3 regions of the Caballeronia sp. ATUFL_F1_KS39 genome follow, and region 3 is predicted to be linked to each of the others. Evidence: predicted binding sites of a transcription regulator. Region 3 holds the regulator's gene; each other region holds the start of a gene.
What was found. Region 3 encodes LexA, which represses DNA repair genes until DNA is damaged. Its sites were predicted from a motif close to ACTGTATNNNNATACAGT; they were not measured.
Positions count from the first base shown of each region.

Region 1: a site for LexA is predicted at 6,631-6,648, ahead of recA (recombinase RecA). Genes of this name have one in related genera too.
Region 2: a site for LexA is predicted at 6,651-6,668, ahead of NCR93_RS09940 (ATP-dependent helicase). Genes of this name have one in related genera too.

Region 1 is NZ_JALQDZ010000002.1:114,103-123,929, forward strand. It holds gene NCR93_RS02600 (aspartate aminotransferase family protein) at 1-1,017, opposite strand, end outside; gene NCR93_RS02605 (MurR/RpiR family transcriptional regulator) at 1,125-1,985, opposite strand; tRNA gene NCR93_RS02610 (tRNA-Met) at 2,105-2,181, opposite strand; gene NCR93_RS02615 (MFS transporter) at 2,270-3,928, opposite strand; gene NCR93_RS02620 (sensor histidine kinase) at 4,162-5,733, opposite strand; gene NCR93_RS02625 (response regulator transcription factor) at 5,739-6,467, opposite strand; gene recA (recombinase RecA) at 6,750-7,820, shown strand; gene recX (recombination regulator RecX) at 8,218-8,787, shown strand; gene NCR93_RS02640 (DUF2889 domain-containing protein) at 8,900-9,538, shown strand; gene sucC (ADP-forming succinate--CoA ligase subunit beta) at 9,644-9,827, shown strand, end outside.
Region 2 is NZ_JALQDZ010000016.1:89,189-99,015, reverse strand. It holds gene NCR93_RS09975 (acyl-CoA thioesterase) at 1-176, shown strand, start outside; gene fumC (class II fumarate hydratase) at 204-1,610, opposite strand; gene NCR93_RS09965 (phospholipase D family protein) at 1,637-3,211, opposite strand; gene NCR93_RS09960 (MATE family efflux transporter) at 3,618-5,066, opposite strand; gene NCR93_RS09955 (RNA-binding S4 domain-containing protein) at 5,288-5,509, opposite strand; gene NCR93_RS09950 (hypothetical protein) at 5,807-6,223, shown strand; gene NCR93_RS09945 (hypothetical protein) at 6,294-6,551, shown strand; gene NCR93_RS09940 (ATP-dependent helicase) at 6,701-8,821, shown strand; gene NCR93_RS09935 (DUF4088 family protein) at 8,830-9,594, opposite strand; gene NCR93_RS09930 (AzlD domain-containing protein) at 9,758-9,827, opposite strand, start outside.
Region 3 is NZ_JALQDZ010000005.1:367,332-377,158, reverse strand. It holds gene NCR93_RS06540 (sulfate/molybdate ABC transporter ATP-binding protein) at 1-158, opposite strand, end outside; gene cysW (sulfate ABC transporter permease subunit CysW) at 175-1,071, opposite strand; gene cysT (sulfate ABC transporter permease subunit CysT) at 1,068-1,952, opposite strand; gene NCR93_RS06525 (sulfate ABC transporter substrate-binding protein) at 2,043-3,065, opposite strand; gene lexA (transcriptional repressor LexA) at 3,324-4,001, shown strand; gene NCR93_RS06515 (hypothetical protein) at 4,199-4,525, shown strand; gene NCR93_RS06510 (DUF2939 domain-containing protein) at 4,625-5,224, shown strand; gene NCR93_RS06505 (universal stress protein) at 5,260-5,769, opposite strand; gene nodI (nodulation factor ABC transporter ATP-binding protein NodI) at 6,083-7,045, shown strand; gene NCR93_RS06495 (ABC transporter permease) at 7,050-7,895, shown strand; gene gnd (phosphogluconate dehydrogenase (NAD(+)-dependent, decarboxylating)) at 7,957-8,937, opposite strand; gene tkt (transketolase) at 8,943-9,827, opposite strand, start outside.

The DNA of each region.
Region 1 (9,827 bases), on a different contig from region 3:
CGCGCGCAGTTGTTCGCCGCGCGCCTTCACGTTGTCGAGCAGTTTGTCTTCGGCGATGACGTTCTGCACTTCGAGTGCCGCGGCGCACGCCGTCGCGTGACCGATATACGTGTGGCCGTGCTGAAAGAAGCCCGAGCCGCCGACGATCGTATCGAAGATCGCGTTGCTGACGAGCGTCGCGCCGATCGGCTGATAGCCCGCGCCGAGACCCTTCGCGATCGCGAGAATATCGGGCGATACGCCGTCTTCCTCGCACGCGAACAGACGACCGGTGCGGCCCATGCCCGACATCACTTCGTCGAGGATCAGCAGCACGCCGTATTTGTCGCAGACCGCGCGGATCTTGCGGAAGTATTCGCGCACGGGCGGCACCGCGCCCGCCGTCGCGCCGACGACCGTTTCCGCGACGAACGCCGCCACCGATTCGGCTCCGAGTTCGAGAATCTTCGCTTCGAGTTCATCGGCGAGACGTTGCGCGAAGGCTTCGTCGGTTTCGCCCGCCCGCTGTTCGCGATACGCGAAGCAGGGCGTGACGTGATGCGCTTCGATCAGCATCGGCAGGAAGGGCTCGCGCCGCCACGCGTTGCCGCCGATCGCGAGCGCGCCGAGCGTGTTGCCGTGATAGCTCTGCCGGCGCGCGATGAAATGCCGGCGCGCGGGTTCGCCTTTCTCGACGAAATACTGGCGCGCGAGCTTGAGCGCGGCTTCCATCGCTTCGGAGCCGCCGGACACGAAGTAGACGTGGCCGAGATTTTTCGGCGCGGCATCGATGAGCCGGTCGGCGAGTTCTTCGGCGGGCTCGGTCGTGAAGAACGACGTGTGCGCGTACGGCAACTGCTGCACTTGCCGCTGGATGGCTTCGATCACGCGCGGATGGCTGTGTCCGAGACACGAGACGGCTGCGCCGCCGCATGCATCGATGTAGCGTTTGCCGGTCGAATCGACGATCTCGATGCCGTCGCCGCGGACGGCGACCGGAAGCGTGGCGCGCGGCGCGCGATGAAATACCGTGGTCATGGTGCCTGCCTTTCGAATGCGGAATGCGCGTGCAACACGCGATGTGGCATTCTAGCGTGATAACAACATATGTTGTCAATATCGCGTGTGACGCAACGCTCGGCCGATTAGCTCGCCGCGTAGGCGCCGTGCGCGTGCAGCGCGGCTTCGGCCTGTTCGAGATGGGCGACGGCGTCCTTGCCTTCCAGCGCGAGCAGATGCGCGACGAGCATCTCCGCCAGCGCCGACGCCGCGACGAGCGACGGAAAGAACGACGGCGATTCGTGCGCGAAGATTAGCGTGTGATCGGCGTTCAGCGCGATGGGCGACACGGCGCTGTCAGTGAGCGTGATGAGTTTCGCGCCGCGCTCGATCGCCGCCTGCGCGACGCGCACGGCTTCGACGGAATACGGCGCAAAGCTGACGACGACCACCGCGTGCTTTTTCTCGATGCCGCGCAGTTGCATTTCGAGCGTGCCCGCTTCGCCGCTGATCAAACTCACCGACGGCCGAAACAGGCGATATCCATAAAGCAGGCCGAACGCGACCGGATAGCACGACCGAAAGCCCGCGACGTGCACATGCGGCGCTTTCTTGAGCGTCTTCGCCGTATCGACGACGCTCTGCGCGTTTTGCGCGAGCGTGAGTTCGAGATTGTGCGATTGCGCGTGTGCGAGATCGCGGCTCAGGTGATTGTCGGCGCCGCCTTTGACGAGCGAACGGGCGCGCGTCGTCAGCGGCTCGGGGCGCGTGCGTACGCGGCTCACGAAAATTTCGCGCAACTCGTTCCAGCCGGGGAAGCCGAGTTGCTGGGAGAGACGGACCATCGCGGCGGGCTGGACCTTGGCGCGCTCGGCGACCTTGCGCATCGAGAGGACGGCGACTTCGTCGGGATAGTCGAGAAGGAAGGCGGCGCCGGCCTGGAATTGCGGGCTCAGATCGGGGAAGCGGTCGCGGATCGTCGCCGCGAGTTGGTCGAAGGTGGGCACGTTCTGGATGCTTGAGGAAGCGGACGCGCTATTTAAGCATGAGCGCGACGTGGAGAGCGGTCGCGCGCAGAAAACAAAAAAGCCGCTGTCCTTGTGGAACAGCGGCTTTTTCTTGAAGCTGGTGGCGAATCAGGGACTCGAACCCCGGACCTGCGGATTATGATTCCGTCGCTCTAACCGACTGAGCTAATTCGCCGAAAGAAGACGAGATTATGGCGAGCGTCGAAGCGGGTGTCAACCCCTTCTGCGCGATTTATTTAACAAATCGCGCAGAAGCCCGTCGATTAATCCTCGTGATAGACATTCGACTTGCGCGTGTCCTTCACGAACAGCATGCCGATCACGAAGGTGATCAACGCGATCACGATCGGATACCACAAGCCCGAGTAGATATCGCCCTTCGCGGCGACGATCGCGAACGCGGTCGCCGGCAGGAAGCCGCCGAACCAGCCATTGCCGATGTGATACGGCAGCGACATCGACGTATAGCGGATGCGCGCCGGGAACATCTCGACCAGCATCGCCGCGATCGGGCCGTAGACCATCGTCACGAAGATCACGAGGATCGTCAGCACCACGATCGCCATCGGCCAGTTGATCAGCGCCGGATCGGCCTTTGCCGGATAACCCGCGCTCTTCAGCGTGCCGGCGAGCGTCTTGTCGAACGCCGCGCCTTGCGTCTTCGCGTCGGCGGCCTTGCCGTCGTACGTGTTCACCACCGTTTCGCCGACCTTGATCTGCGCCTGCGTGCCCGCCGGCGCCGCCACGTTCTCATAGTTGAGACCGGCCTTCGACAGCGCGCTCTTCGCGATATCGCACGAGCTCGTGAACTTCGCCGTGCCCACCGGGTTGAACTGGAACGAGCACTCGCCCGGATCGGCGATGACGACGATCGGCGACTTCTGCGTCGCGGCTTCGAGCGTCGGATTCGTGTAGTGCGCGAGCGCCTTGAAGAGCGGGAAGAAGGAGAGCGCGGCAATCAGGCAGCCCGCCATGATGATCGGCTTGCGGCCGATGCGATCCGACAGCGACCCGAAGAACACGAAGAATGGCGTACCGATCAGCAGCGCCACCGCGACCATGATGTTCGCGCTGGTGCCATCGACCTTGAGCGTCTGCGTGAGGAAGAAGAGCGAGTAGAACTGGCCCGTGTACCACACGACCGCCTGTCCCGCCGTCAGACCGAAGAGCGCGAGCAGCACGATCTTCAGGTTCTTCCACTCGCCGAACGCTTCCTTGAGCGGCGCCTTCGAGGTCTTGCCTTCCGCCTTGATGCGCTCGAACACCGGCGACTCATGCAGTTTCATCCGAATCCACACCGAGATCGCGAGCAGCAGGATCGATACGAGGAACGGAATGCGCCAGCCCCAAGCGCCGAACTGCTCTTCGCCCATGATCGTGCGGACCGCGAGAATCACGATCAGCGAGATGAAGAGGCCGAGCGTCGCCGTGGTCTGGATCCACGCCGTCCACGCGCCGCGCTTGTTCGACGGCGCATGTTCCGCGACATACGTCGCCGCGCCGCCGTATTCGCCGCCGAGCGCGAGGCCTTGCAACAACCGCATTGCGATGAAGATGATCGGCGCCGCGATGCCTATGGTCGCGTATCCCGGCAGGAAGCCGATCAGGAACGTCGACAGACCCATGATGACGATCGTCACGAGGAACGTGTATTTGCGCCCGACCATGTCGCCGAGCCGCCCGAACACGATCGCGCCGAACGGACGCACCGCGAAGCCCGCCGCGAAGCCCAGCAAGGTGAAGATGAAGCCGGCCGTCGGATTGACGCCCGAGAAGAAGGTCTTGCTGATATAGACGGCGAGCGAGCCCGCCAGATAGAAGTCATACCATTCGAACACCGTGCCGAGCGACGAAGCGAAGATGACCTTCTTCTCCTCCGCCGTCATCGGTGCGTGTGACACGCGCCCTTCGACCGTAGCCATGCATCGTCTCCTGTTCTGATTTTCGATTACATCGGTCCGCGATAAGGCGGCTCCCGGTGCAAAGGATTATTGGAACGAAAACTTACGGCGTTCTGACGCGGCGTGTCCGGACGCGAGTGACGTCCGAAACGACGATTTGCGCCGAAGCCGCGCATATGTGATGCGAACGACCGTCTAAATTCGTCTATGCTCGTGCTTCGTGCGCGCGAAATGCGAATCTGCCGCGCTCGCGCTCAGGGTTTGTCCCGGGCAGGAAAAACCCGCTGAAGACTGACGCGGACAAGCGTTCCGGCGAGTCGCGGGCTGTCCTGATACACGTGATCCTCGATGGCGAGCGCGCCGCCGTGCATCGCCGCGATCTCCTTGACGATGGCAAGACCGAGTCCGCTGCCGTCGCCGTCGCGCCCGAGAATGCGATAGAAGCGCTCGACCACGCGCTCGCGTTCCGCCGCCGGAATGCCGAGTCCCGTGTCTTCCACTTCCAGATGCACGAGATCGAGATCGTCGTCGTCGGTCCGCACGCGTACGGTGATGCGCCCGCCCGCCGGCGTGTAGCGGATCGCGTTGTCGATCAGGTTCGACAGCATCTCGCGCAGCATCACGACATTGCCTTCCACTTCGACCGCAAACGGCGGCTCCTCATAACCGAGATCCATGCGTTTCGCGAGTGCCGCCTGAACCCAGTCGCGCACCGCGAGCCGCGCGAGATCGGTCAGGACGATGCGCGTGAATATCTGCCCCGTCGCGCGATTCTCGGCGCGCGCGAGCGCGAGCAATTGCGTGACGAGACGCGCGGCATGCTCGGAACTCATCGCGATCTGTTCTAGCGAGCGCTGCACTTCCGTCGAGACGTCCTGGCGCATCGCGAGTTCCGCCTGCATGCGCAGGCCCGCGAGCGGCGTTTTCATCTGATGCGCGGCATCGGCGATGAAGCGCTTCTGGAACTCCATGTTCTGTTCGAGGCGCGTGAGCAGGTCGTTGAACGACGCGACGAGCGGCGCGATCTCCGGCGGCGCGCTGCCGGCCTGCAGCGGCGAGAGATCGTCGGGGCGGCGCGCGCGGATGTTCGACTGCAGCGCGTGCAGCGGCGCGAGCCCGCGCGAAAGCCCGAACCATACGAGGATGATCGCGAGCGGCAGGATCACGAACTGCGGCAGGATCACGCCCTTGATGATGTCGTTGGCGAGCTGGCTGCGCTTGTCGAGGGTCTCCGCAACCTGCACGAGCACCGGCTGCGCGCTGTGCGGATCGCGCCCGGGCGCGAGGCCGGGCAGATCGACCGTCGTGTATGCGACGCGGATATCGTTGCCGCGCAGCACATCGTCGCGAAACTCGACGATGCCCGGCTGCGGACGATCGTCGTCGTGCGGCAAGGGCATGTCGCGATCGCCGCCGACGAGTTCGCCGCGCGTGCCGAGCACCTGGAAAAACACGCTGTCGACGTTATCGGCGCGCAGGAAATCGCGCGTCGCGTCGGGCAGACGGAGTTCCGCGACGCCGTTTACCGGCTGAATCTGGCGCGCGAGCACGTAGGCGTCGGCTTCGAGCGCGCGGTCGAACGGCCCGTTCGCGATCGATTTCGCGACCAGATACGTAACCGCGATGCTCATCGGCCAGAGCAGCAGCAGCGGCGCCAGCATCCAGTCGAGAATCTCGCCGAAGAGCGAGCGTGGATGCGTTTCGGCGTCGGGCTCGAGCTCGTCGGGCGGCGCGAACGGATTCGCGTAGCGCGCGTCGCGCAGCGCGTCGGAGTCGTCGTTCGCTTGTGCGTTTCGCTGAGTTTCGTGGGAAACGGGCGACGCCATGCGGCCTACTTATAGTGATGGCTGGCGGACTCGCCGGCGTGCGGCCCGCCCGCGCCGTTCGTCGTGGCGGCCGCTTTCTCCAGCGTGTAACCGAGACCGCGTACCGTGATGATCTTCGCGCCGCTCGGCTCGATCTTCTTCCGCAGCCGATGCACGTAGACCTCGATCGCGTTATTGCTGACTTCCTCGCCCCACTCGCACAGGTGATTGACGAGCTGCTCCTTCGATACGAGCCGGCCGGTTCGCTGCAGCAGCACTTCGAGCACGCCGAGTTCGCGCGCGGACAGATCGATGACCTGATCGCCGATCGTCGCAATGCGCCCGATCTGATCGAAGGCGAGCGAGCCGTGCCGGACGACGGTCGGACCGCCGCCCGCGCCGCGGCGCGTGAGCGCACGGACGCGCGCTTCGAGTTCGTTGAGCGCGAAGGGCTTCGCCATGTAATCGTCCGCGCCGAGATCGAGACCTTTCACGCGCTCGTCGACGGAATCGGCGGCGGTGAGGATCAGCACGGGCATCTGCGAATTGCGCGCGCGCAGGCGGCGCAGCACCTCGAGACCGGGCATCAGCGGCAGGCCGAGATCGAGGATCAGCAGGTCGAAAGTTTGCAGGGAAAGGGCGGTGTCCGCTTCGACGCCGTGCTTCACATGGTCGACGGCGTATCCCGATTGGCGGAGTGATCGGACGAGCCCGTCCGCGAGTATGCTGTCGTCTTCGGCAATGAGGATTCGCATCGTCGTGTGCGCCTTTGTACGCCATGCATGCGCGATGAAGCGCATCGGCATTGCCGGCACCGTGTGTCGCCCGGCGCGGCGGTCTCCAGGTGTTCGTGGTTCTTGCGTGCTTGGGCGACGTGGAAAAAAAGCTGCGCCACGCCGCGACAGGCTTGCAAAAACTACTGTTTTTTTATACAGTGTCTGCGTGAGTGGGAAGGGCGGTTTCGTATGCTCGATCGAGCGGCGAAAAACCCCGTGAACACTGCCTCAGACGCCGTTCATCATAGCAAAGGACGATTCATGGAAGAAAGCAAGAAAGGCCCGGCTGGCATGACTGCGGAGAAGAGCAAGGCCCTGGCCGCCGCGCTCTCGCAGATCGAAAAGCAATTCGGCAAAGGGTCGATCATGCGGCTCGGCGCAGGTGAGGCGGTCGAAGACATTCAAGTGGTTTCCACCGGTTCGCTCGGGCTGGACATCGCGCTCGGCGTCGGCGGCTTGCCGCGCGGTCGTGTCGTGGAAATCTACGGTCCGGAGTCGTCGGGTAAAACCACGCTCACGCTGCAGGTGATCGCGGAGATGCAGAAGCTCGGCGGCACGGCGGCGTTCATCGACGCGGAACACGCGCTCGACGTGCAGTACGCCGGCAAGCTCGGCGTGAACGTGCCCGAACTGCTGATCTCGCAGCCGGACACGGGCGAGCAGGCGCTCGAAATCGCGGACGCGCTGGTGCGCTCCGGCTCCATCGACATGATCGTGATCGACTCGGTCGCGGCGCTCGTGCCGAAGGCGGAAATCGAAGGCGAAATGGGCGACTCGCTGCCGGGTCTGCAAGCGCGTCTGATGTCGCAGGCGCTGCGCAAGCTCACCGGCACGATCAAGCGCACGAACTGCCTCGTCATCTTCATCAACCAGATCCGCATGAAGATCGGCGTGATGTTCGGCAACCCGGAAACCACCACGGGCGGCAACGCGCTCAAGTTCTACTCGTCGGTGCGTCTGGATATCCGCCGTATCGGTTCGATCAAGAAGAACGACGAAGTCATCGGCAACGAGACGCGCGTGAAGGTTGTGAAGAACAAGGTCTCGCCGCCGTTCCGCGAAGCCATCTTCGACATTCTTTATGGCGAAGGCATTTCGCGTCAGGGTGAAATCATCGATCTGGGCGTGCAGGCGAAGCTGGTCGACAAGGCGGGCGCCTGGTACAGCTACAACGGCGATCGCATCGGTCAGGGCAAGGACAACGCGCGGGAATTCCTGCGCGAAAATCCGGACATCGCGCGCGAGATCGAGAACAAGATCCGCGAATCGCTGGGCGTCGCTGCATTGGGCGAAGCTGTCGTCGCAAGCGCCGCAGCGGCCGACGACGAGTAAGCATCGAGCCTGAAGGAAGATGCAGACGCGCCGGCTCGGATCCAAGGCAGACCCGGCGGATAACGGAACCGGCGACGATTCCGATTCCGTCGATCGCTACGAGCGAAGCAGCGAGCGGCGCGGTGCATCGTCGAAGTCAGGCGGCTTCAGGCGCAGCAACAAGGAACGCGCCGGCGCGAAGTCATTCGCGTCGGCGCGTCGCGTTTTCGAGCCTGTTAAAAGGGATGAAAGCAGCGTAGACGCGAATGATCGCGCGGCCCGCCTGGAACAAGCTCGCGCCTTACTGAAGCAGGCGACAGCGCAGCCGAAGGCGCCCCCCGCCCATCGCAGCCCGCCGTCCGCTAACCCGCCGGACCCATTCGAAGACGCCGATCCATTCGAGCCCTTCGAACAATGCGTGCCTTCCGAGCCATCGCCAGCCGTTTCCGGCGAAACGGTTTATAGCCGCTCCAGCCAGCGCACCCGCAAGACATCGGCAAACGAAGTCAACAATCCCAAACGTCCGCAACGCTCGTTGAAGGGCCGCGCGCTCGCGTTCCTGTCGCGTCGCGAGTACAGCCGCGCGGAGTTGTCGCGCAAGCTGCGTCCGTACGTCGAAGAAGCCGCTCCGCTCGAATCCCTGTTGGACAGTCTCGAGCGCGATGGCTGGCTGTCGAACGAGCGCTTCGTCGAGAGCGTCGTGCATCGGCGGGCGTCGCGCATGGGCGGCAGCAGGATCATCAGCGAGCTGAAGCGGCATGCCGTCGGCGAAACGCTCATCAGCGAAACCGCCGACAAGCTCGCACAGTCCGAAACCGCGCGCGCCAGGGCGGTGTGGGAAAAGAAATACGGCGTGCCGCCGGAGACGCCCGCCGAGCGCGCCAAGCAGGCGCGCTTTCTGGCTGCGCGCGGTTTTTCGAGCGGTACGATCGGCAAGATATTGAAGGGCGGTGACGAAGATTGGAGCGAGGAAATCGTCGACGACTGAGCGCCCGTTCGGCTTGATCCGCACGCGCGTTCCATTCGTCAGGCACATGCCCGGCTCGAAATACCCGATATGCTAAAATTCCACGGTTTTCCCCGTACCGGCTCACTCCAGCATGCCTCTCTCGCCTCCCGCTCCCCGACAATTGCGTCATAGCCGCGCGATTCGAGTGGAAGCGTTCGAACGCGACGACGGCCTGTGGGATATCGAAGCCTGTCTAACCGATGAGAAGCCGCGCGACTTCCAGCTCGCGACGGGCGTCCGGCCGCACGGCCTGCCGATCCATGAACTCTGGCTGCGCATCACCATCGATCGCACACTCAGCATCGTCGACGTCGAAGCGTCGTCCGACTGGGCGCCGTATGGCGGTTTGTGCGCCGAGTCCAATGCGGTCTATCGCAAGCTCATCGGGCTCAATCTCCTCCAGAATTTTCGCCGCGAAGCCAACACGCTGCTGCGCGGCACTGCCGGCTGCACGCATCTCACCGAGTTGTGCGGGGTCTTGCCGACCGCAGCCATTCAGGCATTCGCGGGCGACGTCTGGAAGATCGAGGACGGCAATCCATTCAAGCAAGCCGACGCCAACGCGCAGCGCGACGAGCCGCCGTTTCAGCTCGGCCGATGCCACGCGCTGCGCTTCGACGGACCCGCGGTGAGGGAACACTACCCGCGCTGGTTCGGCCACGCGCCCGGCGAACCATCCAGATCCGGAACAACGGTGCAAGACAGGCCGGAGACAAAGTCCGCCTCGTAGCGCGCAAGCAGCGCTCGCGCTCACGCACGGAATTCAAACAAGAAAAGAATCAGCGGTTCAAGCAAACAGAAGTTCACTCCAACTCTCAGACTGAAGGAATCACGCATGAAGATTCACGAGTACCAGGGTAAGGAAATCCTGCGGAAATTCGGCGTCGCGGTCCCGCGCGGCAAACCCGTGTTCTCGGTGGATGATGCGGTCAAGGCCGCGGAAGAGCTGGGCGGCCCGGTTTGGGTCGTCAAGGCGCAGATTCACGCCGGCGGCCGCGGTAAGGGCGGCGGCGTGAAGG
Region 2 (9,827 bases), on a different contig from region 3:
ATTGCCTGATGGTTTTCGTCGCCGTCGATGAAAAAGGCCAGCCGACGCCCGTGCCTGCGTTCGTGCCGGAAACGGAAGAGGAAAAGCGCCTCGCGAAATACGCGATGGACGTGAAGGACGCGCTCGATGCAATCGTCGAGCTGAAGCCGGAAGAGGTGGCGGCGGGGAAGGTGTAACCCGCCGCTCTTCGGGCAAGAACGCGCTTACCTTTTTCCCACCATTTCCTCCGGCTTGACCCATTCATCGAACTGCTGCTCGGTCACGTGACCGAGCGCGAGCGCGGCGGCCTTCAGCGTCGTGCCTTCCTTGTGCGCCTTTTTCGCGATCTGCGCGGCCTTGTCATAGCCGATATGCGGATTCAACGCCGTCACGAGCATCAGCGATTCGTTCAGCAGACTGTCGATGCGCTTCTCGTTCGGCTCGATGCCCACCGCGCAGTTATCGTTGAAGCTCTGCGCGCCGTCCGCGAGCAGGCGGACCGATTGCAGCACGTTGTGCGCGATCATCGGCCGGAACACGTTCAGCTCGAAGTTGCCGCTCGCGCCGCCGAAGTTCACCGCGACATCGTTGCCGAAGACCTGGCAGCAGAGCATCGTGACGGCTTCGGATTGCGTCGGGTTCACCTTGCCCGGCATGATCGAGCTGCCCGGCTCGTTCTCCGGGATCGACAGCTCGCCCAACCCGCAGCGCGGTCCGCTCGCCAGCCAGCGGATGTCGTTGGCGATCTTCATCAGGCTCGCCGCGACCGTCTTCAGCGCGCCGTGCGCGGCGACGAGCGCATCGGCGGCGGCCATCACCTCGAACTTGTTCGGCGCAGTCTCGAACGGCAGGCCGGTGAGCTTGCCGATCGCCTGCGCGACCTTCACCGCGAATTCCGGATGCGCGTTCAGCCCCGTGCCGACCGCCGTGCCGCCCTGCGCGAGCTGATACAGATGCGGCAAAGTCGCCTCGACGTGCTTCATGCTCTGATCGAGCTGCGCGACGTATCCCGAAAACTCCTGCCCGAGCGTGAGCGGCGTCGCGTCCTGCAAGTGCGTACGGCCGATCTTCACGATCTTGTCGAACGCCTTCGCCTTCTTGTCGAGCGTATCGCGCAACGTTTTCAGCGACGGCAGCAGATGCTTCTTGATCGCCACGGCCGCGGCGACGTGCATCGCGGTCGGAAACACGTCGTTCGACGACTGGCCGCGATTCACATCGTCGTTCGGATGCACGAGGCGCTCCTCGCCGCGCGGACCGCCCATGATTTCGCTCGCGCGATTGGCGATCACCTCGTTCAGATTCATGTTGGTCTGCGTGCCCGAGCCGGTTTGCCAGACGGCGAGCGGAAATTCGTCGGGATGCTTGCCGTCGATGATTTCCTCGGCCGCCTGAACGATCGCCTTCGCCTTCTTCGAGTCGAGCACCTTCAGGCCTTCGTTCACTTCCGCGGCGGCGTGCTTGATGATCGCGAGCGCGGTGATCAGCTCGGGCGACTGCTTTTCCGTCGAAATCTTGAAGTTTTGCAGCGAGCGCTGCGTCTGCGCGCCCCAGAGCTTGTCGTTCGGCACGGCGATCTCGCCGAACGTGTCCTTCTCCATCCGTACGTCGCCCTTCGCATCGTGTGACATGGCGTGAGTTTCCTTACGAAGTTGGATCAAAGCTGCTTGTCGACGGGCAGCATCATGAAGAGGCCCGTCATCGCATTGCGATAAAGACCTGCCTCGGGATCGAAATTGTAGGTGACGAGACTGCCGTTTTCCTCGGTGATCCAGACGAGGCCCGACTGCGGCGCGCCCGTGCGCCGAAGCTCCTCCGTCACCGCCGCGCTCGCCAGTTGCACCTGCCAGCTCACCTTCGGCGAAATGCCGTTCTCGAAGAGTTTCGCGGCTTCCTCGGCGATCGGCTTGCTGTGGATCACGAGCGCGAGCTCGGTATTGAGCTTCGCCGAACGCGGATCGAGATTCATCGAGCCGATCACGAGGATACTCCGATCGATCACATAGGCCTTCGCGTGCAGGCTCGCGCGCGACTGCGAGCCGAAGAGACCCGCGCGCGGACTGCTTTCGCCTTCGACCTGAATCGGCTTGAACTCGTACAGTTCGACGCCGTTTTGCAGCATCGGAATGCGATACGGCGCGTAGCCCGCCTGCACGGCGACGGCATCGGTCGCGGCGAGCGAATTCGTCAGCACCGCGACGCGCACGCGGCGCTTCGTCAGACCGGCGAGCGCCTTCACGCCCGCGTCGTGCGGCACGAAGTAGGGCGACAGGATCAGGAATTCGCTCTGCGCGTCCTTCAGCAGAGCGACGAGGCGCTCCATCGGCGGGCTTTTGTAGTCGTCGCTCGGATGCTCGATCTTCGATGGCGAATCGACCCGGAACTCCGTCGGCGCCCACACGAGGCCCATTTCCTCGCGCGCGATCTGCTGCGCGAGCGGCGTCGCATTGAGCGGCTTCGCGTTCAGCGGATCGGCCTGCTCGCGCCAGTGCTTGCGCAAGTCGTCGCGGGTCTTGTCGAGTTCGCGGGCGTCGAACTTCTGCTTGTTGAGCGCGCGCAGCGGGTACGCGAGCGAACTGTTCCAGTAATCGTCGAAGCTCGCGGATATTTCTTGCGTGACCGGACCAGCGGCGAAGACGTCGAGATCGCGAAACTGCAAGGTCGGGCTCGCGCTGAAGTACTCGTCGCCGAGATTGCGGCCGCCGACGATCGCGATCTGGTTGTCCGCGATCATCGCCTTGTTGTGCATGCGGCGCGTGAAGTGACTGAGATTCGTGAAGAAATTCTGCGTGCGCTCGGAGAAGCTGCGTTGCGCGCTGCCGTACGGGTTGAACACGCGAATCTCGATCTTGTCGTGCGAATTGAGCGCCGCCATGATCTGGTCGATGTCCTTGAAGTTCAGATCGTCGACGAGCATGCGCACGCGCACGCCGCGATCCGCCGCATACAACGCCGCGCCGAGCAGCAGCTTGCCGGTGTTGTCCTCGTTGGCGATGTAGTACTGCATGTCGAGCGTCTTCGTCGCCGCGCGCGCGAGTGCGATGCGCGCCTGCAGCGCGTCGGTGCCGGTCGGCAGCAGGCGCACCGCCGACTCGTCCGGATGCCGTTTTTGCAGCGGCGCGAGGGCGGTCGCGAGGGGCGTCGTTTCCGTCGATGCCAGCGCGTGGCTCTCCGGCCGGTCGAACGCCGTCGCGGGCGGGCGCGTCTCGCAAGCGGCGACGAGCGTCGTCATCGTCACGATGACGGCGATGTTGCGCACGGCGGCGCCGAATGTTCGTGCGCGCGCGTCGCGGCGCGCGATTTCCCGCAATCCCCGGTTTTCCGACACTTCGATTCCCCGTTCTGGTCGCCGCTCGTGAAGCGCTCGGCGACGTTTTCGCGTTTTCGGTCTTCAGCACGAAAGTAGCAAGGAGCGTACTCGCGCCGGATCTCGAAATTATTCTATGGGAAATCGGGAAAGTGCCGAACGTTGCACTGGGCGGTGGCGTACGGACGAAAAAAAGCCCGCTGGCTAGAGCGGGCCTACAACCCCTGTCACAGATGTCTCAAGGAGGAGACGGGTTCATCGTAGCAATGCGCGCCGCGCGGCCCAACCAAGCATTCGTGCTATGCAAATCGGCGCGCGGATCGTGTGCTTATCAGACGTGACCGTGCGGCGCGGCGCTCGCGGCGCCGGCGTCGTCCGGCCGTGGCGTGATGCCGGTTTCGATGAAGCGCCGGCTGATGCGATGGAAGCGCAGCGTCATCAGCACGGCGACGCTCGCGAGCCCGGCCGCGAGGCCCCACCACAGGCCCTTCGCGCCGAGTTCGAAGTGGAACGCGAGCACATAGCCGGTCGGAAAGCCGACGCCCCAGTAGCCGAACGCGGCGGCGAGCATCGGAATGCGCGTGTCCTTCAGGCCGCGCAGGCAGCCGGAGCCGACCGTCTGCATGCCGTCGACGATCTGGAACACCGCCGCGACGCCGAGCAGCGACGCCGCGAGCGCGACGGTATGCGCGTTGGCGGGATCGTCGAGATGCAGATACAGCCCGACGATCGCGCGCGGCACGGCGATCAGCACGAGCCCGGAGCACATCATGAAGCCGACGCCGAGCGCGAGCGCGACGAAGCCCGCGTGACGCGCGGCGACAGGCACGCCCGCGCCGACCCAGTAGCCGACGCGCACGTTCGCCGCCTGGCCGATCGCCAGCGGCACCATGAACGCGACCGACGCGACGTTGAGTGCGATCTGATGCGCGGCGAGCGGCGCTTCGCCGAGCAGGCCGACCATCATGCCGGTGGCGAGAAAGAGCGTCGATTCGACCCCGTAGGTGATCGCGACGGGCCAGCCGATGCTGAACAGTTCGCCCATCAGCGGCAGGCGCGGGCGCGCGCGCGCGACGAAATGCCGGTAGCGCGGCCGCAGATGCAGCACCGCGACGAGCGCGATCGCGATGCCCCATACGGTGATCGTCGTCGCCGCCGCCGAGCCGAGGAAGCCTTCGCGCGGCAGGCCGTACGCGCCGTGGATCAGGCCGTAGTTGAGAAAGCCGTTGACGAACACGCCGCCGATGGAGATCCACAAGAGCCTGCGCGCCGCGCCAATGGCGGGCAGAAACGCGCGCATCATCCCGACGCCGATCAGACTGCCGGGCGTCCCCCAGCGCAGCACCGCGCAGTATTCGCCGACGTTCTTCGCGAGCGTCGCGGGTTCGTGGAACGCGAGCAGGATCGGTTCGGCGTAGCTCAGCAGCACGAACGCGGGCACGGCGAGCAGCAAGGAGAGCACGAACCCGGTCCAGTAGATGCCTGGCACGCGATGATCGGCATTCGCGCCGCGCGCATGCGCCACCGACACGGAAACGGACGTCAGCACGCCCTGCAGGAGCGTCACGACGACGAAAAAGAGATTCGCGCCGAGGCCGCCCGCGGCGAGGGCATCGGGGCCGAGCGAGCCGAGCAGGATGGTGTCGGTGACGCCCATCGCCATCTGCGAGAGCTGCGCGATGGCAAGCGGCGCGGCGAGACGCGCCGTGTCGACGGCGTGACGCGAGAGGCTCGGCGGTCCTTGATGCGCGCGCGCGGCGCGCGTGACTGGCGGTTGCATGTTGATCGGATCGAAACGAAAAGGCCGCAATGAGTGCGGCCGGACTGGAACGCGAGGGGGCAAGGATCGAAGCGCAAACGCGCTGACGGGAACCGACGCTGAAACCAGAACGAAAGAACAGACCGTCAGCTTATTGCGTCGCGTGCGGCATGTCGATGACGCGTTTGCTTATGCCCGGATTTTCGCAATTGCGCGGCGTGTGCGCGCAAATCGCCGCGCGCTTAATCGGGCGCGCGCACGTAAATCGTCTGGCCGTCGAGCTTCACTCGCTGACCCGCGCGGATCTTGCAGGTCTTGCGCAGTTCCACCTGGCCGTCGACGGTGACATCGCCCATTGCGACGCGTGCCTTCGCCGAGCCGCCGCTGTCCGCGAGGCCCATCAGCTTGAGCAGATTGTGGAGTTCGATGAAGTCGCCCGTCAGGGTGAATTGGAGTGGCGGCATGAGGCGGGCAAGGCGGGAATGCGGGAAGGGCTCAATGATAAACCACGCCGGGCATGCGCCGTGCTCAGGGATCGCGAGGACCGGAAATCCCCACGCAAGCGCGCTCGTTGGCAAATGTAGCCAGATGAAACCGTCGGTAACAGTGACTGATTTTCGCGAACTTGCCCGATTGACCGCCGGTCCGACCATTTGATCGATGCAGCTTCGGTCATCTTTCCAATCGACAAAAGTCGCGCGGATCGCTCGTTTCACCGTCGTAAGAGCGCCGCCGACGCCAACTAAAAAGAGGACTAGCTCATGACTCGCGCACGAATCCTTTTGATCGGCTCCGCCATCGCCACTTTCGCCGCTTCGGGCGCTTATGCGCAAACCGCGACCCAGTCCGCACCGGTGCAGACGCAAACGCAAGCGCAAGTGCAGCCGATGCAAGCCCAACAGCCGATGACGCCGCCGCCGCAGAACCTCGTCGCGCCCGCGCCGACCGATCCGCTCGTCGAGCGCCGCAATGCCAATGCGAAGGCGAACGCCGAATACAGCGCGTCGAAGAAGGCGTCGAAGGCCGAATTGAAGGCGCAAACCGAGCAGGCCAAGGCGCAGTACAAGGAAGAGGTGAAGAACGCGAAGATCAATCGCAAGGCGGACAAGGACGCCGCCAAGGCCGAATTGAACGCGACCGAGCCGAACGCACCGAAGGACACCGGCTTGCAGCATTAAGCGGGCGAACCGGGAATCGCCGCGAGCTCGCGTTTGGCGCGGCTCGCGGCATCGAACAAGGGAGAAGACCATGAATCGAAAAACTCATGCACTGCTGGCCGCGCTGATCGCGGGGACGTTCGCGAGCGCGAGCGCGGCATCGTTCGCACAGACGACGTCGGATACGCCGACTGCCGCCGATCAAAAGGCCGCGAAGGAACAGAGCAAGGCCGACAAGAAGGCGGCCGTCGCGCAAGCCAAGGCCGACAAGAAAAAGACCGAGGCGCAATCGGACGCCAATGAAGCCGCCGCCGAAGCGAAGCTCAAGAACGCGAAGAAGGCCGACTGACGCAAATCTTTTGCAGCGATGCGAGCCCGGTTCCGTGCGAGCCGGGCTCGTTGCATTTGGGGCCAAAACCCTTGTCGAGCCAAAGGCTTGCGCGTGCGGGTTGTATGGATATACAGTGTGCGTCACTCATTTCCCGCCGCCTTTCTCCCGTGCTCACGCTCCCCGACACCGCCGACGAATCCACCACGAAACAGGTCGCCGACTATCTCGCGAAGCTCAACGAGGCGCAGCGTCAGGCCGTCGAATTCGGCGTCGACGAACCGGGGCGCGCGGGCGGGCCGCTGCTCGTCATCGCGGGCGCGGGATCGGGCAAGACCAACACGCTCGCGCATCGCGTCGCGCATCTGCTGGTGAAAGGCGCGGATCCGCATCGCATCCTGCTGCTCACGTTTTCGCGCCGCGCGGCGCTCGAAATGACGCGGCGGGTGTCGCGCATCGCAATGAACGCGCTCGGCACGAGAAGCGCAATCGCGCAGGGTTTGTCGTGGTCGGGCACGTTCCATAGCGTCGGCGCGCGGCTGTTGCGCGATTACGCCGATCTCGTCGGGCTCGCGCCGTCGTTCACCATCAACGATCGCGAGGATTCGGCCGATCTCATGAACCTCGTGCGGCACGAGCTCGGTTTGTCGTCGAAGGAAAAGCGCTTTCCCGCCAAATCGACGTGCTTCGCGATCTACTCGCGCGTCGTCAACACCGGCGCGTCCCTGGCGACCGTGCTCGATCAGTCGTATCCGTGGTGCCGCGAGTGGGAAGCGGACCTGAAGCGCCTCTTCGCCGCGTACGTCAGCGCGAAACAGGCGCAAAGCGTGCTCGATTACGACGATCTGCTGCTCTACTGGTCGCATCTCGCGGCGGAGCCGTCGATTGCCGCCGATCTCGCGAGCCGCTTCGATCACCTTCTCGTCGACGAATACCAGGACACGAACCGTCTGCAGGCATCCATTCTTCTCGCGATGAAACCGGACGGGCGCGGCCTTACCGTCGTCGGCGACGATGCCCAATCCATCTACTCGTTTCGCGGCGCGACGGTGCGCAACATCCTCGATTTTCCCGGCCACTTCGATCCGCCCGCCGCGACCGTCACGCTCGACCGCAACTATCGTTCGACCTTGCCGATTCTCGAAGCGTCGAACGCGGTGATCGGCCTCGCGACCGAGCGCTACACGAAGAATCTGTGGACCGACAAGGCATCGGCGCAAAAGCCGCGCGTCGTTGCCGTCGCCGATGAAGCCGATCAGGCGCGCTATGTCGTCGAAAAAGTGCTCGAAGCGCGCGAAGGCGGCATGAAGCTCAAGGCGCAGGCGGTGCTGTTTCGTGCCGCGCATCACAGCGCGGCGCTCGAAATCGAATTGACGCGCCGGAACATTCCGTTCGTGAAGTTCGGCGGACTGAAGTTTCTCGATTCCGTTCATGTCAAGGACGTGCTCGCGGTGTTGCGCTGGGCCGAGAATCCGCGCGATCGCGTCGCGGGCTTTCGCGTCGCGCAGTTGTTGCCGGGCGTCGGACCGGCGATCGCCGGGCGCCTGCTCGACAGCGTGAGCGCGCCGGACGCGGTGGCGTCGAATGCGATCGCCGCGTTTCAGGCGCCCGCGCGCGCGTCGGAGGACTGGCCGCGTTTCGTCGGCCTGATGGCGAAGCTCTGCGGCCGCGACTCCGGCTGGCCCGCCGAGTTCGAAATGATCCGGCGTTGGTACGAGCCGCATCTGGAACGCAATCACGAGGACGCGGCGATCCGCATCGGCGACGTGTTGCAGATGGAAAGCATCGCGGCGACGTATCCCACGCGCGAGCGCTTTCTCACCGAACTGACGCTCGATCCGCCCGACGCGACCAGCGACGAATCCGGCGTGCCGCTGCTCGACGAAGACTATCTGATTCTCTCGACGATCCATTCGGCGAAGGGCCAGGAATGGCGCAACGTGTTCGTGCTGAACGGCGTCGACGGCTGCATTCCGTCCGATCTCGGCACGGGCAGCGACGAAGAACTCGACGAGGAACGGCGGCTGTTATACGTCGCGATGACGCGCGCGAAGGAAGACCTGCACATCATCACGCCGCAGCGCTTCTACGTGTACAACCAGACGCATCTCGGCGACCGTCACGTATGGGCGCAGCGCACGCGTTTCATTCCGCCGCATCTGATGCAGAACTTCGAAGCGGCCGCGTGGCCGCCCGTCATCGCGCCCGCTGCGCCGACGGCGGCGGGGCTGGCTGCGGCCGCGAAAGCGAAGATCGATATCGCGGCGCGCCTAAAGGGAATGTGGGACTGACCTGAATCTCAGCGCTGCGCGCGCGATGCACGCGGCGCGCGCGGCGACGGCGAGAAGATGCTGCGCAGCCATGCTGCGAAGCGTGTGTAGCCGTCGTAAGGCTCTTCGACGAAAAGCTCGGGCCGCAGCGAGCGCAGATATTCCAGCACTTGCTGCGCTTCCTGCTTCTGGATCGAGCCATAGAAGATGCCGAGCCGCAGCAGGCAGCGCAGTTCGCCGAGCTTCTCGCGCGCGGTCGAACCGATGCTCGTCTCCACCGAAATTTTGGTTTCATACACGCGCTGACGTAGCGAATCGGCGAGACGCCATGCGGGCGTCTGCATCTTTTCCTCGACTTCGCGAATATCCGCCGCCGCCGATTTGATCTGCGAGGCGAGCATGTCGACTTGCGATACGTCGCCGTCCGCTTCGGTGACGATCGCCGTCGCCCACGCGCGCGACGCCTTGACGAGATCCTCGGCGGTCCAGTCCGCGCGGATCGCGAACGCGAAGCCGTGCTCGGCTGCCTGCCGGATCAGGATCTCGACGACATCCGGAAACTCCTTGTCGAGCGCGCGCTTCGCCCACGCGTACTGGCCGTGCGTGAGCATGCGCTGCACCGCCTGCTCGGTGAGCGGCGTGTTGTTGTCCAGGAGCTTCGCGCGCAGGAAGTCCTCGAACGAAGGCGTGACGAATTGCGGATCCAGCTTCAGCGACAGACGCGTGAACGCTTCGAAATCGCGCTGCAGCGAAGCGATGGTCTCGTCGCGTAACGATAAGGTGATTTGACGCATGTTGGTTCCCGGTTCCGCCTTCGATCTCCGAAGGCGGGAAAAGCTGTCGGCGCCGCGTCTCAGGCGGAGTCCATTCGTTTCTGTTATCGGCGCGCGCTTCGGGAACTTGAGGATTCTTCGATGCTCTTTGAAAGCCGTTTAACGGCTGATGGAGAGAAAACGTTTAGCGCAGCACGGCGAACTGCCACGCGAAAAACACCGCGAGCGACACGGCAATCGTCAAAAGCGGCCGT
Region 3 (9,827 bases):
AATTCGAGGCCCGCGATCACGCGCAAGAGCGTGGTCTTGCCGCAGCCCGAAGGCCCGAGCAGCGCGACCAGTTCGCCCGCCGGAAAGTCGAGCGACACGTTGTCGAGCGCGGTGAAATCGCCGAAGCGTTTTTGCAGATTGCGAACGATGATGCTCATGATGTTTATCGGCCTCTCAATTCTGTGCGGTGGCTTTTGCGGCGGTCAATGCTTGCGTCATGCGGCGCTCCGCGAGAAGTTTCAGCGCGAGCGTCACGAGCGCGAGCAGCGCCAGCAGCGACGCCACCGCGAACGCAGCCGAGAAGTTGTATTCGTTGTAGAGAATTTCGACGTGCAGCGGCATCGTGTCCGTCTGCCCGCGGATGTGCCCGGACACCACCGACACCGCGCCGAACTCGCCCATCGCGCGCGCGTTGCAGAGAATCACGCCGTAGAGCAGGCCCCACTTCACGTTGGGCAGCGTCACGCGCCGGAAGATCTGCCATCCCGATGCGCCGAGCACGTGCGCCGCTTCCTCTTCGTCGTTGCCTTGCGCCTGCATCAGCGGAATGAGTTCGCGCGCGACGAACGGAAACGTGACGAAGATCGTCGCGAGCACGATGCCGGGCACCGCGAAGATGATCTGCACGTCGTGCGCGGCGAGCCACGGGCCGAACCATCCTTGCGCGCCGAACATCAGCACATAGACGAGACCCGAGATGACCGGCGACACCGAGAACGGCAAGTCGATGAGCGTCGTCAGGAGCGCCTTGCCGCGAAACTCGAACTTCGCGATCGCCCACGACGCCGCCAGTCCGAAGACGACATTCAGCGGCACGGCGATCGCGGCGGTGATCAGCGTGAGCTTGATCGCGGACCACGCGTCGGGATCCTTCAGCGACTCGAAGTAATAGTCGATGCCCTTGGCGAACGCCTGCACGAACACCGCGACGAGCGGCACGACGAGAAAGAACGCGAGAAACGCGAGTGCGATACCGGTCAGGAGCCATCGCACGGCGCGCGGCTCGGTGACGGGATTGAGGCCGTGCGCGTCGCGCTGTGTCGTCGTCTGCAATGGAAGCACCTCGCTCATGCCGTTTCTCCCGCTGCCAGGGAGACGTTGACCGGCGCCGCGCCCGTCTTGCTCGTGCGGCGCTGCAGCCACCATTGCAGCGTGTTGATCAACAGAAGCATCAGGAACGACACGCACAGCATCACGACGGCGAGCGCGGTCGCGCCGGCATAGTCGTACTGTTCGAGCTTCGTGATGATGAGCAGCGACGTGATCTCCGACTTCATCGGCACGTTGCCCGCGATGAAAATCACCGAGCCGTATTCGCCCAAGGCGCGCGCGAACGCGAGTGCGAAGCCCGTCAGCAGCGCCGGAAAGAGCGACGGCAGCACGACGCGCCGGAACGTGAGCCAGCGCGTCGCGCCGAGGCACGCGGCGGCTTCTTCCTGCTCGCGCTCGAAGTCTTCGAGCACGGGCTGCACGGTACGCACGACGAACGGCAGGCCGATGAACGTCAGCGCGACGAGCACGCCGAGCGGCGTGAACGCGACCTTGATGCCGAGCGGCGCGAGATATTGCCCGATCCAGCCATTGCCCGCGTAGACCGCGGCGAGCGAAATGCCGGCGACCGACGTCGGCAGCGCGAACGGCAGATCGACCATCGCATCGACGATGCGCTTGAACGGGAACGTGTAGCGCACGAGCACCCACGCGACGAGAAAACCGAACACCGCGTTGATGAGCGCGCCGCCGAGCGCCGCGCCGAACGTCAGCCGATACGATGCGAGCACGCGCGGCGACGTCACCGCGCGCACGAACTGCGCCCAGTCGAGCGTCGCCGTCTTAGCGAAGGTGGCGGCAAGCGGAATCAGCACCACGAGGCTCAGATAAGCCACCGTGATGCCGAGTGTCAGGCCGAAACCGGGTAGCGCGCTCGGTTTCCTGAATGTGAGAGTCGTCATCCTTGAATCATCCTTTTTGCGCGCGGGGTGGGCGCGCGTTGCTGCTTCGGGCGCGCGGCGTCTTGAACGCGCCGCGTCGCCGGTTGACGCTTATTGCGGCTGATAGATCGAATCGAACACGCCGCCATCCGCGAAATGCGTCTTCTGCGCCTTGGTCCAGCCGCCGAAGGTGTCGTCGATGGTATAGAGCTTCAGCTTCGGAAACTGCTTCGTCAGATCGGCGGGCACCTTGTCCGAACGCGGCCGATAGAAATTGCGCGCGGCGATCTGCTGCCCTTCGTCGCTATACAGATACTTGAGATACGCTTCGGCGAGCTTGCGCGTGCCGTGTTTGTCGACGACCTTGTCGACCACCGCGACCGGCGGCTCCGCCAGAATGCTCACCGACGGCACGACGATCTCGAACTTGTCCGGACCGAATTCCTTCAGCGACAGGAACGCCTCGTTTTCCCACGCGATGAGCACGTCGCCCTGACCGCGCTGCACGAAGCTCGTCGTCGCGCCGCGCGCGCCGGAATCCAGCACGCCGGCGTTCTTGTAGAGCTTCGTCACGAACTCCTTGGCGGTCTGCTCGTTGCCGCCCGGCTTGTGCTGCGCGTACGCCCACGCCGCGAGGTAGTTCCAGCGCGCGCCGCCCGATGTCTTCGGATTCGGCGTGACGATCGACACGCCCGGCTTCGTCAGATCGTCCCAGTCCTTGATGTGCTTCGGATTGCCCTTGCGCACGAGAAACACGATCGTCGACGTGTACGGCGATGCGTTGTCCGGCAGGCGCTTCTGCCAGTCCGCGCCGACGAGTCCCTTGCCCGCGAGCGCGTCGATGTCATAAGCGAGCGCGAGCGTAACGACGTCCGCCTGCAGTCCGTCGATGACCGCGCGCGCCTGGCCGCCCGACCCGCCATGCGACTGCTTGAAGGTTACGGTCTCGCCCGTCTCCGCCTTCCACTTTTTCGCGAAAGCCTGATTGAAGTCCTGATACAGCTCGCGGGTCGGGTCGTAGGAAACGTTCAGAAACGACGTATCCGCCTGCGCCGGCGCCGTCATGATCAAACCCGCCGCGCCAAGCGTCGCCGCAGCAAGAAGCCGTCGCAATCCCGTGTTGAAGCTTTGCATTCCCCGTTCTCCGTCTTATCGAATTGACGGAATCAGTCTAACGAGGCCTCTATATGATTGAAAATAATCGTTCTTCACTTTTTTATACGCAAAACTGCTAAGAACGATATTCCTGGATGGAACAAGCGCCGGCGGGCGCGATCCGACGGTGCGAAGGCTTCGTGGCCGCGAACTTAAAGTAATGCTTGAAAAGCGCCAAATACTGTATAAAAATACAGTCACCTGTCCATTCATACAGTGCATCAGGGGCTCGAGCCAGTGACCAAAACATCAAAACTTACCGCGCGGCAGCAGCAGGTGTTCGAACTCATCCAGCGCGCGATCGACCGCACGGGCTTTCCGCCCACGCGCGCCGAGATCGCGGCGGAGCTCGGCTTCAGTTCGGCCAATTCCGCCGAGGAGCACCTCAGGGCGCTGGCCCGCAAGGGCGTCATCGAGCTGGCGGCGGGTTCGTCGCGCGGCATCCGGCTGCTCGGCGATGCATCTCGCATCGATCGGTCCGAGGAGCTGCCGCATCAGTTTACGCTGCCGCATCAGAGCATCATGCAATTGTCTCTGCCGCTCGTCGGCCGGGTCGCGGCGGGGAGTCCTATCCTCGCGCAAGAGCACATCTCGCAGCACTATGCGTGCGACCCCGCGCTCTTCTCCAGCAAGCCGGACTATCTGTTGAAGGTGCGCGGCCTCTCGATGCGCGACGCAGGCATTCTCGACGGCGATCTTCTCGCCGTGCAAAAGCGCAACGAAGCGAAAGACGGACAGATCGTCGTCGCGCGTCTTGGCGACGACGTCACGGTCAAGCGCTGGAAACGGCGCGCGGACGGCGTCGAACTGATCGCCGAAAACCCCGAGTATGAAAACATCTTCGTGCGCGCCGGCAGCGGCGATTTCGCGCTTGAAGGCATTGCCGTCGGGCTGATCCGCTCCGGCGAGTTCTGATGTTGGCCCGCGAACGGGCAAGGCACGAAAGTCGAAACACATTACTTTCGCACCGAGACACGAAATGTCTCATTGACATCGCAAGATAGCCTCACCAACCGCTTTCGACACCTGATTCAGGCGTCTCACAACACAACAAGCATGACGGCCACCGCGCGCGGTGCGCCGCGGTGCGTCCTATCGTCTGGAGAGTCATCATGGAACGTTTTGCCCGTCTGCTGCCCTTCCGTCAATTCGGCCGCCTGCGCCATCTGCGCACGCTGATCGCCTGCGGCATGCCGCGCGCCGAAGCCACGCCCGATCTCTTCAACGAAATGCCCGCGTTGCCGTCCCGTCAGCCGGCCTTCGCTCGCGTTTCCCTCAACAGCACGGTGCACGCCGAGGCCGAGCAGCGCGCGCCAGTGCGCGTGTATCGCGGGCAATCGCGCGTGATTCTGGTGGGCAAGATCGACGAGGTTTCGCGCATGATCGACCGCTGCATCGCCGAGGAAAATGCCGGGCTGGCCGGCGGAATCCTCGCCTGAATGGAACGCCTTCGCACGCACGACGTGAATTCACGGGATTTAACCGACGCCCGCGCGGTCAATCCGTAATTCACGTTTTGCAAGAGGCTTGGCCCAAGCATGTCCCGCACTACCCGTTCTATTGTCGTTACGCTCGTCGTCCTGGTTATCGTCGCGGCGCTCGGTTTCGTTTACGCATCGCCTTACATCGCACTCGATCGCGTGAAGCGCGCGGCCGATGCGCGCGATGCGCAAACCGTCAACGAATACGTCGATTTTCCGGCGTTGCGCGCGAGCCTCAAGGACCAGATCGCGGCGCTGCTCACGCGTCGCGTGGATATTCAAAAGAGCGGGAATCCGCTTGCGATCATCGGTGCGATGATCGGCGCGGCGCTCGTCGGTCCGCTGGTGGATTCGTATGCCACACCGGACGGCGTCGCGGCGATTCTGAACGGCATCCCGCCGCGCGGCGATCCGGGCGAGCGTCCGCCGCAAGCTGGCGACGGCGCACCAGCGAATGCGGGGAATGGGCCCGCGTCCGGCGTCACGACCGCACGGCAGCCGCCGAAAGAGCCACCGCAGACGACGGCGGGTTATCGAAGCCTGAACACGTTCGTCGTCACGTATCAACACGGCGCCGGCGATGCGCGATACTCCGCGATCTTCCACCGCAACGGGCTCGTGTCGTGGAAGCTCGTCGCGGTCGATCTCAACGGTTGACGCGTCAAGCGTCGCGGTTCACGCTTCGCACCGCATCACGCCCCGGCTTCGGCCTTGACGGGCTTCGCCGCGTACGCCGCTTCGTCTTCCGCTTCGGCCGATTCACCGGCCTGACAGACGGCAACCAGGATGCTGCACTTCACGCGATCCAGCAGCGGCGTGTTGCCCGCGCCCATCCACCAGCGCGCGAGGCCGCTGCGGCAGCGATGCCCGACGACGACGAGATCGACCTGAAGGCTGTCGGCGAGCGCCGCGATTTCGTCGATCGGATGGCCGAACGCGAAATGTCCCTGTGCCTGAAGGCCACGCTCGCGCAGCCATTCGACGCCCTCTTGCAGGATGTCGCGCGCGGCCTCTTCGAAGCGTCCGCAGGCCATGTCGGTTAGCAGTCCGGCGCTCTGCGCGATGCTCGAGCGCATATCCACCACCGCGAGCACATGCGTCTCCGCATTCAGGTCGAGCGCGAGATTGGCGCCCTGACGCAGTGCCTTGCGGCCTTCTCTGGAGCCGTCGTAGCACAGCAGGATTTTTCGGTAGCTCTCCATCTTGACCTCCCTGGCCAACGTGCCGTTGAGCGCGACTTGCCCGCGGCGTTGATTCATCATCGTGCGTCGTCCCATGGGAGACAACGCTGGAAAACGCTTACCGGCGCGAACACGCTAGCTCGCACCGTGCCAGAACCACAAAAACGTCGACGGACAAGCCTCTGGCACTTTCGGCCGGAACCGGTTCGACGCGCCCCGCACGGGTTTGACACGCGCGCGCAGCATGCGGTTGCACGCCAAGCGCCGCCTTGGTGCAATGGATTACACTAGCCCGCTGGGTTTCCCTCATCCGGCTTTCCCTGCGCACAGATGCATGACTGATCAATCTTTGCAACAAAGCGCTACACGCGACGCCGATGGAAACCGCGCACCCGCCATCGAATTCAGCGAAGTAAGGAAGCACTACGGCGAGCGCACGGTCGTCGACGGCCTGTCGTTCGATGTGCGGCCCGGCGAATGCTTCGGACTGCTCGGACCGAACGGCGCGGGCAAGACGACGACGCTCAAGATGCTGCTCGGCATCACTTCGCCCGATAGCGGCGCGATCCGTCTCGTCGGCGAGCCGGTGCCCGCGCGCGCCCGATTCGCCCGCGAGCGCGTGGGCGTCGTGCCGCAGTTCGACAATCTCGATCCCGATTTCACTGTCCGCGAAAATCTGACGGTGTTCGGCCGCTACTTCGGCCTGACGGGCGCGCGCATGGATGCGCTCGTACCGTCGCTCCTGGAGTTCGCGCGGCTGGAGAGCAAGGCCGATGCGCGCGTCGGCGAGTTGTCGGGCGGCATGAAGCGGCGTCTCACGCTCGCGCGCGCGCTCGTCAACGATCCCGATGTGCTCGTGATGGACGAACCGACCACCGGGCTCGATCCGCAAGCGCGGCATCTGATCTGGGAGCGTCTGCGCTCGCTGCTTGCGCGCGGCAAGACCATCCTGCTGACGACGCATTTCATGGAAGAAGCCGAGCGTCTCTGCGATCGCCTGTGCGTGATCGAGGAGGGCCGCAAGATCGCCGAAGGACGGCCGCGCGAGCTGATCGAATCGGTGATCGGCTCGGACGTGATCGAAATCTACGGACCCGATCCGCAAGCGCTCGCCGCCGAGCTTGCGCCGCTCGTCGCGCGCATGGAAGTGAGCGGCGAGACGCTCTTTTGCTACGTCGACGATCCGCAGCCCGTGCATGCGCGCGTGAAGGGCCGCGCGGACGTGCGCTATCTGCATCGTCCGGCGAATCTCGAAGATGTTTTCCTGCGTCTCACCGGACGTGAGATGGTGGACTGAGCCAATGGATACGCTCGAACGATCCCGCATCGACAAACAGCGCGAGCCGAAGCGCGCACAAAACCTCACGCCGCTTTCCAGCGCGTTGCCCGCGAACGCCACGCACTGGATGTCCGTGTGGCGGCGCAACTATCTCGTCTGGAAGAAACTCGCGATCGCCTCGATGATCGGCAATCTCGCCGATCCGATGATCTACCTCTTCGGCCTCGGCCTCGGTCTGGGCCTGATGGTCGGGCACGTCGACGGCGTGTCGTATATCGCGTTCCTCGCGGCGGGCACGGCGGCGTCGAGCGTGATGATGTCCGCGAGCTTCGAATCGATGTACTCGGGCTTCTCGCGCATGCACGTTCAGCGCACCTGGGAAGCGATCATGCACACGCCGCTCACGCTCGGCGATATCGTGCTTGGCGAGATCGTCTGGGCCGCGAGCAAGTCGGTGCTGTCGGGCGTGGCGATCATGATCGTCGCGGGCGCGCTCGGCTATGCGAGCTTTCCGTCGATGCTGATCGCGTTGCCGGTCATCGTGCTGACAGGACTCGCGTTCGCCAGCACGGCGATGGTCGTCACCGCGCTCGCGCCGAGCTACGACTTCTTCATGTTCTATCAGACGCTCGCGCTCACGCCGATGCTCCTGCTCTCCGGCGTCTTCTTTCCCATCGCGCAACTGCCCGCGATCGCGCAACACGTCACGCAGGTCTTGCCGCTGTATCACGCTGTGGAGCTGATCCGTCCGGCGATGCTCGGCCGCCCGTTCGACGGCTTCGCGCTGCATGCGCTCGTGCTCTGCGCGTATGCGGTCGTGCCGTTCTTCCTGTGCGCGTGGCTTTTCAGGCGGCGCATGATGAAATGAAAAACGGCGATGGACTTCGAAAGCCGATCGCCGTTTTGACATCGCCGAAAAGGAAAGCGCGCTACTTCACCGGAAACTCGTGATGCCCGCCGAAGCCGAAGCGCATCGCGGACAACATGCGTTCCGGGAACGATTCGGCATCGCGCGAACGGAACCGCGTGTACAGCGCCGCCGACAGCACTTGCGCCGGCACCGCTTCCTCGATTGCCGCTTCGATCGTCCATCGTCCTTCGCCGCTGTCCGCGACTTCGGTGGAATAGCGATCGAGCGAGCCGTCGCCCGCGAGCGCGCCCGCGGTCAGATCGAGCAGCCACGACGACACCACGCTGCCGCGACGCCACACTTCCGCGATATCGGCGAGATCGAGCGAGTAACGCTCGTTCTCCGGCAGTTCCGTCGAGTCCTTGCGCTCGAGCACGTGAAAGCCTTCGGCATAGGCCTGCATCAGTCCGTATTCGATGCCGTTGTGCACCATCTTGACGAAATGCCCCGACCCGACCGGCCCGCAGTGCATGTAGCCGTTCTCGACGCGCGCATCGCGTCCTTCGCGGCCCGGCGTCGCGGGAATGTCGCCGCGTCCCGGCGCGAGCGTCGCGAGAATCGGATCGATGCGGCGCACGACCGGCTCGTCGCCGCCGATCATCATGCAGTAGCCGCGCGTCAGGCCCCACACGCCGCCCGACGTGCCGACATCGACGTAATGGATGCCCTGCTCGCGCAACTGCGCGGCGCGGCGGATATCGTCCTTGTAGAAGCTGTTGCCGCCGTCGATGATCACGTCGTCCGCGCCGAGGATCTTGTTCAGATCGTTGAGCGTGTCTTCGGTGATTTTCCCCGCCGGCAGCATCAGCCAGACGACGCGCGGCGCGGTCAGTTTCGCGACGAGATCGCCGAGATCCTTCGCGCCCGTCGCGCCTTCGCTCGCGAGCGCTTCGGTGGCCTCCGGATTGTGGTCGTACACGACGCACGTATGTCCGCCGCGCATGAGCCGCCGCCCGATGTTGCCGCCCATGCGCCCCAGTCCCACGATGCCGATCTGCATGATGGTCACTCCTTCCCGTTGGATTTCACGCGTTCGATCTGCTTCTTCGCGGCGTCGTAGACCGCTTCGGGCGTGAAGCCGAACTTCGTCTTCAGCGCCTTCAATGGCGCGGATGCGCCGAACGTGTGCATGACGATCTGCGATCCGAGGCGGCCGACGTAGCGGTCCCAGCCGAGCGTCGCCGCCTGCTCGACGCACACGCGCGCATGCACGTCCGGCGGCAGCACCGATTCCTTGTACGCGAGATCCTGCTTCTCGAAGATGTCCCAAGACGGCATCGACACGACGCGCGCCGCGACGCCTTCGCTTGTCAGCTTCTCGTACGCCTCGACGCAAAGCGACACTTCGCTGCCCGTCGCGAGCAGCAGCACCTCGGGCTTCTTGCCGCCTTCGGTATCGGCGAGCACGTAGGCGCCGCGCTTCACGCCTTCGGCGGACGCGTATTTCTTGCGGTCGAACGTCGGCAGCGGCTGGCGCGTCAGCACGATGCACGACGGCTCCTTCGGATGCGTCAGCGCGACGCGCCACGCTTCTGCGACTTCGTTCGCGTCGGCGGGACGCAGCGTGCACAGGCCCGGCACGCCGCGCAGCGAGGCGAGCTGCTCGATCGGCTGATGCGTCGGACCGTCTTCGCCGACGCCGATCGAATCGTGCGTGAACACGTAGATCACCGGCACTTCCATGATCGCGGACAGGCGGATCGGCGGCTTCATGTAGTCGCTGAAAATCAGGAACGTCGATCCGTACGGACGCAAGCCCGACAGCGCGAGGCCGTTGCAGACCGCGCCCATGCCGTGCTCGCGAATGCCGAAGTGCAGATTGCGTCCGCCGTAGCTGTCGTGCTCGAAGCTGCCCGCGCCTTCGAACTTCAGATTCGTCTTCGTCGATGG